Bacillus pumilus: one gene and its partner. The protein of the gene in region 1 interacts with the protein of each later gene in a pairwise test. Links are inferred from orthologs where the notes say so. Each region holds a gene or a part of one and is shown in the gene's direction. Other genes may lie near its edges.

The links. Proteins that work in one complex are often made in the same cells at the same time.
Region 2: the proteins of dnaE (region 1) and rplL interact in binary tests that used the Escherichia coli proteins (3 or more experiments, as listed by UniProt). The link is inferred for Bacillus pumilus from one-to-one orthologs.

Annotation. Positions count from the first base shown.
Region 1 is NZ_CP046128.1:2,499,421-2,508,006, reverse strand. Bases 1,982-5,915 are described here. They hold dnaE (DNA polymerase III subunit alpha), read left to right. Parts: upstream 1,982-2,379; coding sequence 2,380-5,715; downstream 5,716-5,915. Other genes in these bases: GKC25_RS12685 (NAD(P)-dependent malic enzyme), read left to right, coding at 5,857-5,915; GKC25_RS12695 (YtrH family sporulation protein), read right to left, coding at 1,982-2,242. Also shown: GKC25_RS12710 (DHH family phosphoesterase), read left to right, coding at 113-1,054; GKC25_RS12705 (hypothetical protein), read right to left, coding at 1,106-1,291; sporulation membrane protein YtrI, read right to left, coding at 1,401-1,904; more of GKC25_RS12695, read right to left, coding at 1,901-1,981; more of GKC25_RS12685, read left to right, coding at 5,916-7,089; accD (acetyl-CoA carboxylase, carboxyltransferase subunit beta), read left to right, coding at 7,394-8,269; accA (acetyl-CoA carboxylase carboxyl transferase subunit alpha), read left to right, coding at 8,254-8,586. UniProt on the Escherichia coli protein: DNA polymerase III is a complex, multichain enzyme responsible for most of the replicative synthesis in bacteria. This DNA polymerase also exhibits 3' to 5' exonuclease activity. The alpha chain is the DNA polymerase catalytic subunit.
Region 2 is NZ_CP046128.1:120,476-125,490, forward strand. Bases 2,084-5,015 are described here. They hold rplL (50S ribosomal protein L7/L12), read left to right. Parts: upstream 2,084-3,332; coding sequence 3,333-3,698; downstream 3,699-5,015. Other genes in these bases: rplA (50S ribosomal protein L1), read left to right, coding at 2,084-2,532; rplJ (50S ribosomal protein L10), read left to right, coding at 2,791-3,291; GKC25_RS00685 (class I SAM-dependent methyltransferase), read left to right, coding at 3,795-4,400; rpoB (DNA-directed RNA polymerase subunit beta), read left to right, coding at 4,656-5,015. In the rest of the region: rpmG (50S ribosomal protein L33), read left to right, coding at 73-222; preprotein translocase subunit SecE, read left to right, coding at 257-433; transcription termination/antitermination protein NusG, read left to right, coding at 604-1,137; rplK (50S ribosomal protein L11), read left to right, coding at 1,309-1,734; more of rplA, read left to right, coding at 1,834-2,083. UniProt on the Escherichia coli protein: The binding site for several of the GTPase factors involved in protein synthesis (IF-2, EF-Tu, EF-G and RF3). Is thus essential for accurate translation.

The DNA of each region.
Region 1 (8,586 bases):
TTTTAAACGTAAATAGGCTTGCTTACTAGAATAAATTGTCTATTCCTCACTTTTCCGTCAGGATAGATTATGATTTAATAATAAAAAGAGTATCGGATAAGAAGGAGTTTTTATGAAAAAAGAACTGATTAGAACCATATCATTATATGACACCATCATCATTCATAGACATGTAAGACCAGATCCTGATGCGTATGGATCGCAGTGCGGCCTTACGGAAATCTTGCGTGCCACCTATCCAGAAAAAAATATTTATGCGACAGGAACCCCGGAGCCATCCCTTTCATTTTTGTATGAACTTGATGAGGTTCCGGATGACGTGTACAAAGATGCCCTTGTCATTGTCTGTGATACAGCCAATCAAGCAAGAATTGACGATCAGCGCTATTCAATGGGCGATAAGCTGATGAAAATTGACCATCATCCAAATGAAGATCCGTATGGTGATTTGCTTTGGGTGGATACAGAGGCAAGCTCTGTGAGCGAAATGATTTATGAATTGTATTTAGAGGGGAAAGAAGAAGGATATCAGCTGAATACAAAGGCGGCTGAACTCATTTATGCCGGCATTGTAGGAGACACAGGCCGCTTCCTTTTCCCAAACACGACGAAAAAGACGCTCAAATATGCTGGAGAGCTTATTGAATATCCATTTTCATCTTCAGACCTTTTCAATCAATTGTATGAGACGGACTTGAATGTCGTGAAATTAAATGGCTATATTTTTCAACATATTTCTTTGTCAGAGAATGGGGTCGCCTCTGTTTTCATTAAGCGCGATATTTTGGAATCGTTCCAAACAACAGCGCAGCAAGCCTCACAGCTTGTTGGGACACTAGGCAATATTGCAGGAATTAAAGCTTGGGTCTTTTTTGTGGAAGAAAACGATCAGATTCGTGTCAGATTCCGTTCTAAAGGGGTCGTCATTAATACCATTGCGAAAAAATATCATGGCGGCGGCCACCCGCTTGCAGCTGGTGCGTCTATTTATGATTGGGCCGTGGCAGATGAGATTTTGCGTGATTTAGAAGAAGTATGTAAATCATCATCATGAGAGAGGGGGGCTTCAAGTCCCCTCTCTCTTTTTTTGTCAGGGAGAAAAGGGTTACTTGCATACAGGGATAAACCAGCAGCCGATGTCAGTTGAATCTTCATAGGCTTGGAGATTTTGATGCTTTAATTCTTTTTTAATTAAATGAGCCATCATTTCTGTCTCAGCATAAGCGCACATACCGTCCTTGATCCGGCTTGCTTTGTCTCGTGCCATTTGACGATAGCTGTAAACCTCCATTGTCCTCACCTCTTTCTGTTTTAGATCTCGTTCTACTTTTAGTGTATAAAAATAATGAGGGAAAAGCGATCATTGAGGGCAGAAATTCATAAAAATTCCACATGATCATTTATTCAGCAAATGAAATGCGCACTTCAAGTGAAAGCTTCGTATAAATCGTCAGCTCTGTCACTTTGGCGCGGTATGCCTTTTCCCGAATGGTATATTCTTTGTTTTCCACTGTCCGTTTTAATAATTCCTTTGTTTTATAGACACTTTCAATATCCTTTGTAATGACCTCTGAGATATCCTCTTTGACCTGATCTTCAAATTTCAGCGTATCTGGCTCTGGGATTTTATATTGCTCACGATTGACGAGATGGACATCTACGCTTTGGATCAGCAGCCGCTGTTTATTATCCTCATTTAACTTATGCAAATCTTCCCGATAGAGTGTGATTTGTTCTTTCAGACTGTCCATATGGTGCTGCTGGCTTCTAAGCTGTGTCACCTGCTTTTCCTGAAAGGTTCCGTATGTAAAGAGGAAAATGAGCCAGCTCACAATCGCGCCAAACATCATCCCTGCAAAAAAACGCTGCCAGCCTGGACGTTTGTACAGCTCCGGCACCCTCATGATGACACATGCTCCTGTGTGAGCCACGTAATAATGAGATAACCTGTTTGCGCACCGCCCATGGCAGAGACAATTAATAAAATCTGCTTGAAAATATCACGCGTGTTCCCTTCGAAAATGCCTCTTTCAAAGCTATAAACGGCATCAAAAGTTCCACCGATAGCTGCGACAAGCGCCCAAATCTTTAAACGGTTGGCAAGACTCGTAATAATGGATAAAGGCGGCTGACCAGATAAATAAGCACCAACACCACCTATGATGGCACCGCCCAAAATGACCCCAAGAGCAATAAAATAACAGCTAATAAAATTCGGAATAAAAGCTTCCTTCACATCCATTGTGTCCACCTCACTCTATTCAATATATGGTGTGTGCGGGACAAGTATGAACGGACAGAAAAGAAAGAACATTTGTTTCTCACCGCATCGCGTTTTATAATGAAAGAATGACTTTAGACGAAAGGAGTGGATTAAGCATGTCTTATGTTCATCTTCAGGTCCACAGTGGATACAGCTTATTAAGCAGTGCGGCAAAAGTAAAGGAGCTCGTGCTGAAAGCGAAAGAACTTGGCTGCAAGGCGCTCGCTCTTACCGATGACCATGTGATGTATGGAACGGTTGAATTTTATAAGGAATGTAAAAAACATGGCATCAAGCCGGTCATCGGTTTAACAGCTTCTGTCTTCATAGATGAACAAGAGACAGAGGCTTATCCCTTGGTACTCCTTGCCAAAAACAATGAAGGCTATCAAAACTTGATCAAAATCAGCAGTGTGCTGAAATCAAAATCAAAAGCTGGACTGAAAGAAAAATGGCTGAAAAGCTATCACCGCGGGCTCATTGCCATTACGCCGGGCGCTTCTGGCTACATTGAAACGCTGCTTCAGCATGATCAGATAGAAGAAGCGCATGATGCGGCGAAACAATTGAAAGATATTTTCGGTGAGGGACATGTGTACATCGCACTTCAGCCATTTCAGCAAGACGAATCGTTTGCCGGTAAACTCAGGGACGTCTCAAAAAGTGCGGAGATTCCTCTTGTTGCGACGGGAGATGTCCACTATATCAATCGAGAAGACAAAACCGCCTATACGTGTTTAAAAGCCATTAAAGCAGGGCAGCAGCTGTCAGAGATTGAGGAAGACCGAGGAGAAAAGCATTTCAGAACCCTTGAAGAAATGAAGGAATGGTATGCGCAAGATGAGGAGCTGCTGACAAGAACGGTGGAGATCGCAGACCGCTGTGAAGTCGATTTAAATCTTGGGCAGACAAAACTCCCTTCCTATCCGACTCCTGATCAATCAACAGCAGATCAGTTTTTACGCAGAGTGTGCGCAGAAGGGATGAAGCAAAGAAAGATTGCTTCAAATGATACGTATGTGAAAAGACTTGAGTACGAACTGAGCATTATCCAAAAAATGAATTTCAGTGATTATTTTCTCATCGTGTGGGATTTTATGAAGTATGCCCATGATCAAGGCATTGTCACAGGGCCAGGACGTGGATCGGCAGCAGGGTCACTTGTTGCGTATGTATTGTTTATTACAGATGTTGATCCGCTCCGTCACGGTCTGTTGTTTGAGCGTTTCTTAAATCCTGAGCGAATCAGTATGCCAGATATTGATATTGATTTCCCCGATACGAGAAGAGATGAAATCATTTCTTATGTAAAAGACAAATACGGAGACATGCATGTGGCACAAATTGTCACGTTTGGAACACTTGCAGCAAAGGCGGCCTTAAGAGATGTTGGACGTGTAATGGGGATTGATTCAAAGGCAGCGGACCGTCTTGCAAAGCTGATTCCGTCAAAGCCAGGAACGACGCTGAAAGAAGCGGTGACTGCATCCCCTGAATTAAAAACGATGCTCCAGCAATCCGAGGAGCTTCGAAAGGTCTTTCAAACCGCTTTAAAGGTTGAAGGCTTGCCAAGACATACCTCGACACATGCAGCCGGCGTTGTGCTGAGCGAGGAGCCGCTGACAGAGGTCGTTCCGATTCAAGACGGCCATGATGGTGTGTATTTAACGCAGTATGCGATGAATTATTTAGAAGATCTCGGACTTTTAAAGATGGATTTCTTAGGACTAAGAAACTTAACCTTAATTGAATCCATTAAAAACCAGATTGAAAGACAGGAAAACGTCCACATTAGCTTTAGTGACATTTCATATGAAGATCAGAAAACATTTGAATTGTTATCAGCGGGAGATACAACTGGGATTTTCCAGCTTGAATCACAAGGAATGCGTCAGGTGCTGAGACGCCTGAAGCCCTCTAGTTTAGAAGACATCGTGGCGGTCAATGCCCTCTACCGTCCAGGTCCAATGGAGAATATCCCGCTCTTTATCGACCGAAAGCACGGCAGAGTCAAGGTCTCTTATCCGCATCCTGATTTGTATGACATTTTAAAGGACACATATGGGGTCATCGTCTATCAGGAGCAAATCATGCTGATTGCGGCGAAGATGGCAGGCTTTCAGCTGGGCGAGGCAGATCTATTAAGAAGAGCAGTTTCGAAGAAGGATAAAAAGGTCCTTGATGAAGAGCGAAGCCATTTTGTTGAAGGATGCCTAAAAAAGGAGTATCCTGTTAACATTGCAAATGACGTTTATGACTTAATCGTCAAATTTGCAAACTATGGTTTTAATAGAAGCCATGCTGTTGCATATAGCATGATTGGCTTTCAGCTTGCTTACTTAAAAGCGCATTATCCGTTATATTTTATGTGCGGACTTTTAACGAGTGTGATTGGAAATGAAGACAAAGTCGCTCAATATTTCTATGAGGCAAAGGAAAAAGGGATATCTGTGTTGAAGCCTTCTATTAATAAGAGTGAATTTCCATTTACGGTTGAAAAAGGGGAGATCCGCTACAGCTTAAGAGCGATCAAAAATGTCGGAGTGTCAGCTGTAAAGGATATATACAGGGCAAGACAGGAAAAGCCGTTTGAAGATTTATTTGATTTTTGCGCAAGAGTATCAGCAAAGAGTGTCAACCGAAAAACGATTGAAGCGCTCATTTTTTCAGGGGCGATGGATGAGCTTTATCCAAATCGTGCTTCGTTATTGGCATCAATAGATATTGCATTAGACCACGTGTCATTTTTAAATCCAGATGATCAACTGGACTTTCTGGGGGATACAACCTTCTCCATTAAGCCAAAATATGCGGAGATAGAAGAACTGCCGCTTGTCGATCTCCTGCAATTTGAAAAGGAGGCACTTGGGTTATATTTATCAAATCATCCTGTACAAACGTACCGAGATCGCTTAAGAGAGAATGGTGCAGTGGAAATCATCAGACTTTCTTCCTATATAAAGCGAAAGGTCTCAATGGGTGGTCTTTTGACAAAAGTGAAATCGATTCGGACAAAAAATGGACAATCGATGGCATTTGTCACATTTGGGGATGAAACGGGAGAAATGGAAGGCGTCGTCTTTCCAGAGCAATTTAGAAAGCTGTCCCCCTTACTTGAGGAGGGCGCCATGCTTTATGTTGAAGGCAGAATAGATGTCAGAAATGACAGCAGCCAAATCATCGTGCAAGAAGCCGTTCTGCTTGAAGAGATGGGCACACAAAGAAAAGAGTCTGTCTACATTCGGGTGAAAGAAGAAAACCATACGCAGGAACTGCTAGAGCAAGTAAAGCGGGTGATCTCGATGCACAGCGGAGAAGCAGATGTCTATTTGTATTATGAGAAGCAAAAAAAGACAGTGAGACTTCCAGATGCATACAAGGTTCATGCAGATCATGCTGTGATTTTCCAGTTAAAAGAGCTGCTTGGTGAACAAAACGTTGTGATTAAATGATGACAAATCACCTGAATATGTTTTACAAATTCACCTATTGTGTTATCATTTTAAAGATTCTGTGTATTTAAAACTGCCAGTATGTGCTTATCAACTTAGCAATTCATTAAATCATTTTCCACTTGAAGGAGTGTTCATCACATGTCATTAAGAGAAGAAGCATTACATATGCACAAAGAGAATCAAGGCAAACTCGAATCAAAATCAAAAGTACAAGTGAAAAATGCAAAAGACTTGAGCTTGGCTTACTCACCTGGTGTTGCAGAACCATGTAAAGATATTTATGACGACACAAGCAAAGTGTATGATTATACAATGAAAGGCAATATGGTCGCTGTTGTCACAGACGGAAGCGCTGTTTTAGGGCTTGGTAATATTGGGGCAGAAGCATCTCTACCAGTAATGGAAGGAAAAGCTGTATTATTCAAAAGCTTCGCGGGCGTTGATGCCTTCCCAATCGCGCTTGCGACAAACGATGTAGACAAAATCGTTGAAACAGTAAAGCTTCTTGAGCCAACGTTTGGCGGTGTCAACCTTGAAGATATTGCAGCTCCAAACTGCTTCATTATCGAAGAGCGCTTGAAAAAAGAGACAAACATTCCAGTGTTCCACGATGATCAGCACGGAACAGCGATTGTCACAGTAGCAGGACTTGTAAATGCCCTGAAACTGTCTGGAAAATCAATGTCCTCCATCAAAGTGGTGGCAAACGGCGCTGGAGCAGCGGGAATTGCGATTATCAAGCTTCTATATCATTTCGGTGTACGTGATATCATCATGTGCGATACAAAAGGCGCAATTTACGAAGGCCGCCCGAACGGTATGAATACAGTGAAAAATGAAGTCGCTAAATTCACGAACCAAGACCGTAAAGAAGGTTCATTAGAAGAAGTCATTGAAGGCGCAGACGTCTTTATCGGGGTTTCAGTAGCAGGCGCTTTAACAAAAGAAATGGTTGGAAAAATGGCAAAAGATCCTGTCATCTTCGCTATGGCGAATCCAAATCCAGAGATCATGCCAGAAGATGCACATGCAGCAGGTGCAAGTGTTGTAGGAACTGGCCGTTCTGACTTCCCGAACCAAGTGAACAACGTACTGGCATTCCCAGGAATTTTCCGCGGAGCATTAGATGTACGTGCAACTCACATTAACGAAGAAATGAAAATTGCAGCCGTTGAAGCGATTGCTTCTCTTGTTTCAGATGAGAAATTGTCAGCTGAATACGTCATCCCTGAACCATTTGATGCACGTGTAGCACCAGCGGTAGCAAAAGCGGTAGCAAAAGCAGCAATGGAAACTGGCGTTGCAAGAATCAAAGTCGATCCAGAAGCAGTCGCTGAAAAAACAAGAAAATTAACGATTATCGGCGAATAATCAATTGGAAAAGTGTGCACGTTCTTTCTGAAATTGGAGGAAAGACGTGCACCATTTCCTCTCTTACGCGAAAATTTTTTCATCCGGAATGATATTTTTTTGTAGACGTTCACAATTCACATATATCAACTGCTCAGCGCCCCAAACACATACTCATTTCTCATCAATTCCCCATTGAAAAAATTGAATGAAGGATGACAGCGTTTGACAAAAAAAGTACAATAGTTTCGGTACAGTTATGACATGTCCTATAATAGTGGATGTGCGTGTAAAGAAAAAACCCTTCAAAAAGGGAGGTAGTCATTTGTCAATCAAAAATATTTTCAGTAAAAAGAAAAAATATGCATCTGTACCCTCTGAACAGGCAAGCCAAGATGTGCCTGAAGGCATCATGACCAAATGTCCGCAATGTAAAAAAATAATGCTCACCAAAGAATTAGATAAAAATTTACGTGTTTGCATGAATTGCGGCAGACATTTGCAAATGAATGCAAAGCAGCGTATTGATAGCCTTGTAGACGAAGGCACATTTGAAGAATTTAACGGGCATCTGATCTCAGAAAACCCGCTCGGATTCCCAGGCTACGAAGAAAAGCTTGAGAAAGACAGAGAAAAAACGTCTTTGAATGAAGCCATTGTCACAGGTCAAGGTGAAATTGAAGGCCAGCGTGCTGTGATCGCTGTCATGGATGCCACGTTCCGTATGGGCAGCATGGGCTCGGTTGTTGGTGAGAAGATCACACTGGCGATTGAGAAAGCAAAAGCGGACAAGGTGCCATTTATCATCTTTACTGCATCGGGCGGAGCGAGAATGCAAGAGGGGATCCTCAGTCTCATGCAGATGGCAAAAACAAGCTCAGCATTAAAACTGTTCAGCGAGGACCAAGGTTTGATTATCTCTGTGATGACCAACCCGACAACTGGCGGTGTATCAGCTAGTTTCGCGTCTCTTGGTGATTACAACTTTGCAGAACCTGGTGCTTTAATTGGGTTTGCAGGCCGTAGAATCATTGAACAAACAATCCGTGAAGACCTGCCAGAGGACTTCCAAACGGCTGAATTTTTAATGAAGCATGGACAGCTGGATGCTGTCATTCATCGTGCAGAGATGAAAGAAACACTAGGCCGAATCTTAGCATTACACAGCACAGGAGGTGAACGAGAGTGGCTGGAGAACTAGAATTTGAAAAACCTGTCATTGAACTTCGAGCGAAAATTGATGAACTGAAAAAGTTCACACAAAACTCAGAAATGGATTTAAGTGCAGAAATTGAGCGCCTTGAAACACGTCTGAGCAAGCTTGAAGCAGACATTTATACAAATTTAAAGCCGTGGGACAGAGTGCAAATTGCTCGTCATGCGATGCGTCCAACAACTCTCGATTACATTCAAGAGCTGTTTGACAACTTTTTCGAATGTCATGGTGACCGTTTCTATGGTGATGATGAAGCTATTGTTGGAGGAATCGCCACGTTTAAAGGGCTTCCTGTCACAGTC
Region 2 (5,015 bases), 2.4 Mb from region 1 along the record:
ACCTATATTGACAGCTTTTTCGACACTGTGATAAGGTACTAAGGAAATGATGTCGAGAAAATAGGTGTAAATATGAGGAAAAAGATTACTCTAGCCTGTAAAGACTGCGGAAGCCGCAATTATACGACAATGAAAAGTGATGCTTCAGCAGCTGAAAGATTAGAAGTTAAGAAATATTGCAAGACTTGTAATTCACATAAAACACATTTAGAAACGAAGTAAGATTTGCGTTCTTTAATCTGTGGAGGTCTTTTACATGCGTATTATCAGTTTCTTAAAAAGTGTCGGGAAAGAAATGAAAAAGGTCAGCTGGCCAAAGAAAAACGAAATGATTCGCTACACAATCACGGTTATTTTAACAGTCGTATTCTTTGCAATCTTTTTCTCTTTTCTTGATATAGGAATCTCACAATTAATCGAATTAATTCATTAATACTTGAATAATGGTCTGCTGAACGTGCTATAATAGATCATAATATGACTTGCCAAAAAACCCGTTTTACGGGTTTTTTCAATTGCTTGAAAATATTTACCGGTACTCGAGATTCGTCAAATAGACATTACGAAATGTGGGGAGGGAAGGACTGAATAGTCCTGAACGAAATGGAAAAGAATTGGTATGTTGTGCATACGTACTCTGGCTATGAAAACAAAGTAAAAGCAAACTTGGAAAAGCGTGTTGAATCAATGGGCATGCAGGATAAAATCTTCCGCGTTGTCGTACCAGAAGAAGAAGAAACAGATATTAAAAATGGTAAGAAAAAAGTCGTCAAAAAGAAAGTATTCCCTGGCTATGTCCTAGTGGAAATCGTGATGACTGACGACTCTTGGTATGTTGTTCGTAATACACCAGGTGTCACAGGATTCGTTGGATCAGCTGGATCAGGCTCAAAGCCGACAGCGCTGCTGCCAGGCGAAGCCGAAACCATTCTGAAGAGAATGGGTCTTGAAGAACGCAAAACAGAAATCGACTTTGAATTGAAAGAAACAGTCAAGGTAATCGACGGACCATTTGCTAACTTCACAGGCTCTATCGAAGAGATTGATTACGATAAAAGCAAAGTCAAAGTATTCGTTAATATGTTTGGTAGAGAAACACCCGTGGAACTTGAGTTCACGCAGATCGATAAATTGTAATTCAAAAGAGCTTGAAATGAGTGTATAGAAGTGGTAATATAGCAAAGGTACGTCTTGAGTTCGCTCAAGATCGCTAGCTAGTTATTTCGTCATTCATATAAAGAATGAAGTTGTTGAGTGGGAGGGGGATTCCCCTATTACCACATCACGGACTTTAAGGAGGTGTGTCTCGTGGCTAAAAAAGTAGTTAAAGTTGTTAAATTGCAAATTCCTGCTGGAAAAGCTAACCCAGCTCCACCAGTTGGACCTGCACTAGGTCAAGCCGGTGTTAATATCATGGGATTCTGTAAGGAGTTTAATGCTCGTACAGCTGACCAAGCTGGTCTTATCATTCCTGTTGAAATTTCGGTTTTTGAAGACCGTTCATTTACATTTATTACTAAAACTCCACCTGCTGCAGTTTTACTTAAAAAAGCAGCTGGTATTGAGTCTGGTTCTGGTGAACCTAACCGTAATAAAGTGGCAACTGTTAAGCGTGATAAAGTACGCGAAATCGCGGAAACAAAAATGCCTGACTTAAACGCTGCTAGCGTTGAATCAGCTATGCGCATGGTTGAAGGTACTGCACGCAGTATGGGTATTGTCATCGAAGATTAATTTATTGTCTTGTTGGGTTGCGAGTTTGGTTTTGACAAGTTCGCAACCCTTATTCGTGGGAGGTTATTCCGCTAAAACCACATAAGGAGGATTTTTATAATGGCTAAAAAAGGTAAAAAGTATGTAGAAGCTGCTAAGCTGATCGAACGTACTAAAGCGTATGATGTAGCTGAAGCTGTTTCTCTTACAAAAAAAGCAAATACAGCGAAATTTGATGCGACTGTAGAAGTTGCTTTTCGTTTGGGCGTAGACCCTCGTAAAAACGATCAACAAATCCGCGGTGCAGTTGTACTTCCTAACGGAACTGGTAAAACTCAACGCGTTCTTGTGTTCGCTAAAGGCGAAAAAGCAAAAGAAGCAGAAGCTGCTGGAGCAGACTACGTTGGAGATTCTGATTACATCACTAAAATCCAACAAGGCTGGTTCGAATTCGATGTAATCGTTGCAACACCTGACATGATGGGTGAAGTTGGTAAGATCGGTCGTGTACTTGGACCAAAAGGTCTTATGCCAAACCCTAAAACAGGAACTGTTACATTCGAAGTAGAAAAAGCAATCAATGAAATCAAAGCTGGTAAAGTAGAATACCGCGTTGATAAAGCTGGTAACATCCACGCGCCAATCGGAAAGGTTTCTTTCGAGGACGAAAAGCTTGTTGAGAACTTTGCAACAATCTATGATACAATCCTTAAAGCAAAACCTGCAGCGGCTAAAGGTGTATACGTGAAAAACGTTTCTGTTACAACTACTATGGGCCCTGGCGTGAAAGTGGATCCATCTTCTTTCTCTGCAAAATAAATCTTGACTTATCACAATCGTTTTGATAATATCAAAATGTTGTAAAATAGAATATGTCCATTTATACCGTAGACAGCAGGGGCCTTATGGCTTAATTAACCCGCCGAGGTGTATATGTCACAGTCTTACGTTAACGTATGCTTGTATATACAGCCTCCATGTCTTAATGGAGGCTTTTTATATGGAGAACCGTTCGTTAGGAACGTGATGGCCTGATCGGTATAAGTGTTACACAAAGAATGTACAGGAGGTGTAACCATGAGCAATGCAATCGATACTAAAAAAGTTGTCGTTGATGAAATTACTTCTAAATTTAAAGACAGTATGTCTACTGTAATTGTAGATTACCGTGGTCTTTCAGTTTCTGAAGTGACTGAACTTCGTAAACAGCTTCGTGATGCTGGCGTAGAATTCAAAGTTTACAAAAATACTTTGACTCGCCGTGCAGTTGAACAAGTTGAACTAACGGGTTTAAACGATTTCTTAACAGGTCCAAACGCTATCGCATTCAGTAACGAAGATGTTATCGCACCTGCGAAAATCATCAACGAATTTGCGAAAAGCCACGAAGCTTTAGAAATCAAAGCTGGTGTCATCGAAGGAAACGTAGCGACTGTAGAAGAAGTGAAGGCTCTTGCGGAACTTCCGTCTCGCGAAGGCTTACTTTCTATGTTGCTTAGCGTTCTTCAAGCTCCAGTTCGTAACCTTGCTCTTGCTACTAAAGCAGTTGCAGAACAAAAAGAAGAACAAGGCGCTTAATGCGTACTTAACGTAAAAAACTTAAAATGGAGGAATTACAAATGGCTTTAAATATCGAAGAAATCATTGCTTCAGTTAAAGAAGCAACTGTACTTGAGTTAAACGACTTAGTAAAAGCAATCGAAGAAGAATTTGGCGTAACTGCTGCTGCTCCTGTAGCTGTAGCTGCAGCTGGTGGTGCCGCTGCTGAAGAGAAAACTGATTTTGATCTAGTACTTGCTGGTGCTGGAGACCAAAAAATCAAAGTTATCAAAGTGGTTCGTGAAATCACTGGTCTTGGCTTGAAAGAAGCTAAAGAACTTGTTGACAACACTCCAAAACCACTTAAAGAAGGTATTGCTAAAGAAGAAGCTGAAGAACTTAAAGCTAAGCTTGAAGAAGTTGGCGCTTCTGTAGAAGTTAAGTAATCTTCGCCTAATCTTTTGGGAAAGCTCGCTTTTACTGGCGGGCTTTTTCTTTTCTATTCTCCTGAAACGATTGAATCCAGAGGAGGTCCATTCATCATGAGTGACCACTATTATACGGAAAAGCCATCAGTGAAAAGCAATAAACAGACATGGGACTTCACCTTGAGAAACCGTACCTTTACTTTTACAAGTGACAGTGGAGTGTTTTCTAAGAAAGAAGTCGACTTTGGTTCAAGGCTTTTAATTGAAGCTTTTGAAGAACCTGACGTGGATGGCGATGTCTTAGATGTCGGTTGCGGTTATGGACCGATTGGCTTATCGTTAGCAAACGAAATGACGAGCCGCACCATTCATATGATTGATGTGAACGAAAGAGCAGTCGAACTTTCAAAGGAAAACGCTAAACATAATCGCATTGATAATGTCCGCATCTATCAAAGTGATTTGTTCTCGAATGTTCATTCATCAGCTGCTTTTGCCTCTATACTGACCAATCCCCCAATACGGGCAGGGAAGAAAGTTGTACATGCGATCTTTGAAAAAAGTGCTGATCATTTATTGCCGGAAGGTGAGTTGTGGGTGGTTATTCAGAAAAAGCAGGGCGGACCATCTGCGATTGAAAAATTAGAACAGCTCTTTGGAGAAGTCGAGGTTGTATTGAAAAAAAAGGGCTACTATATTATCAAAGCTAAAAAAGTTTGACGCAGTTTCCTAGCTGTGTTAACATTATAAAATGCCAATGTGTATATTTTGCTTGATAGGCTTAAAAAACAACTATTTTGTATAAATTATGCATACTTGGGAAAACTAATAAAATCGGTATTTGTTTTTGGATGTGGTTTTCTTATTTTAGAAACCCTTTTTTCTTTTGTCTTGTAAAAGTATTTCTTTACTGACATTTGAAAGGCTGAAATACTTTTTACACATATAATACGCATGATTTGAGGGGTGAATCAGTTGACAGGTCAACTAGTTCAGTATGGACGACACCGCCAGCGCAGAAGCTACGCACGCATAAGCGAAGTGTTAGAATTACCAAATCTCATTGAAATTCAAACCTCTTCTTATCAGTGGTTTCTTGATGAGGGTCTTAGAGAGATGTTTCAAGATATATCCCCAATTGAGGATTTTACTGGTAACCTTTCTCTTGAATTCATTGATTACAGCCTAGGGGATCCTAAGTATCCTGTAGCAGAATCAAAAGAACGTGATGTAACTTACTCTGCTCCACTAAGAGTAAAAGTTCGTTTAATTAACAAAGAAACTGGAGAAGTAAAAGACCAAGATGTGTTCATGGGTGATTTCCCAATCATGACA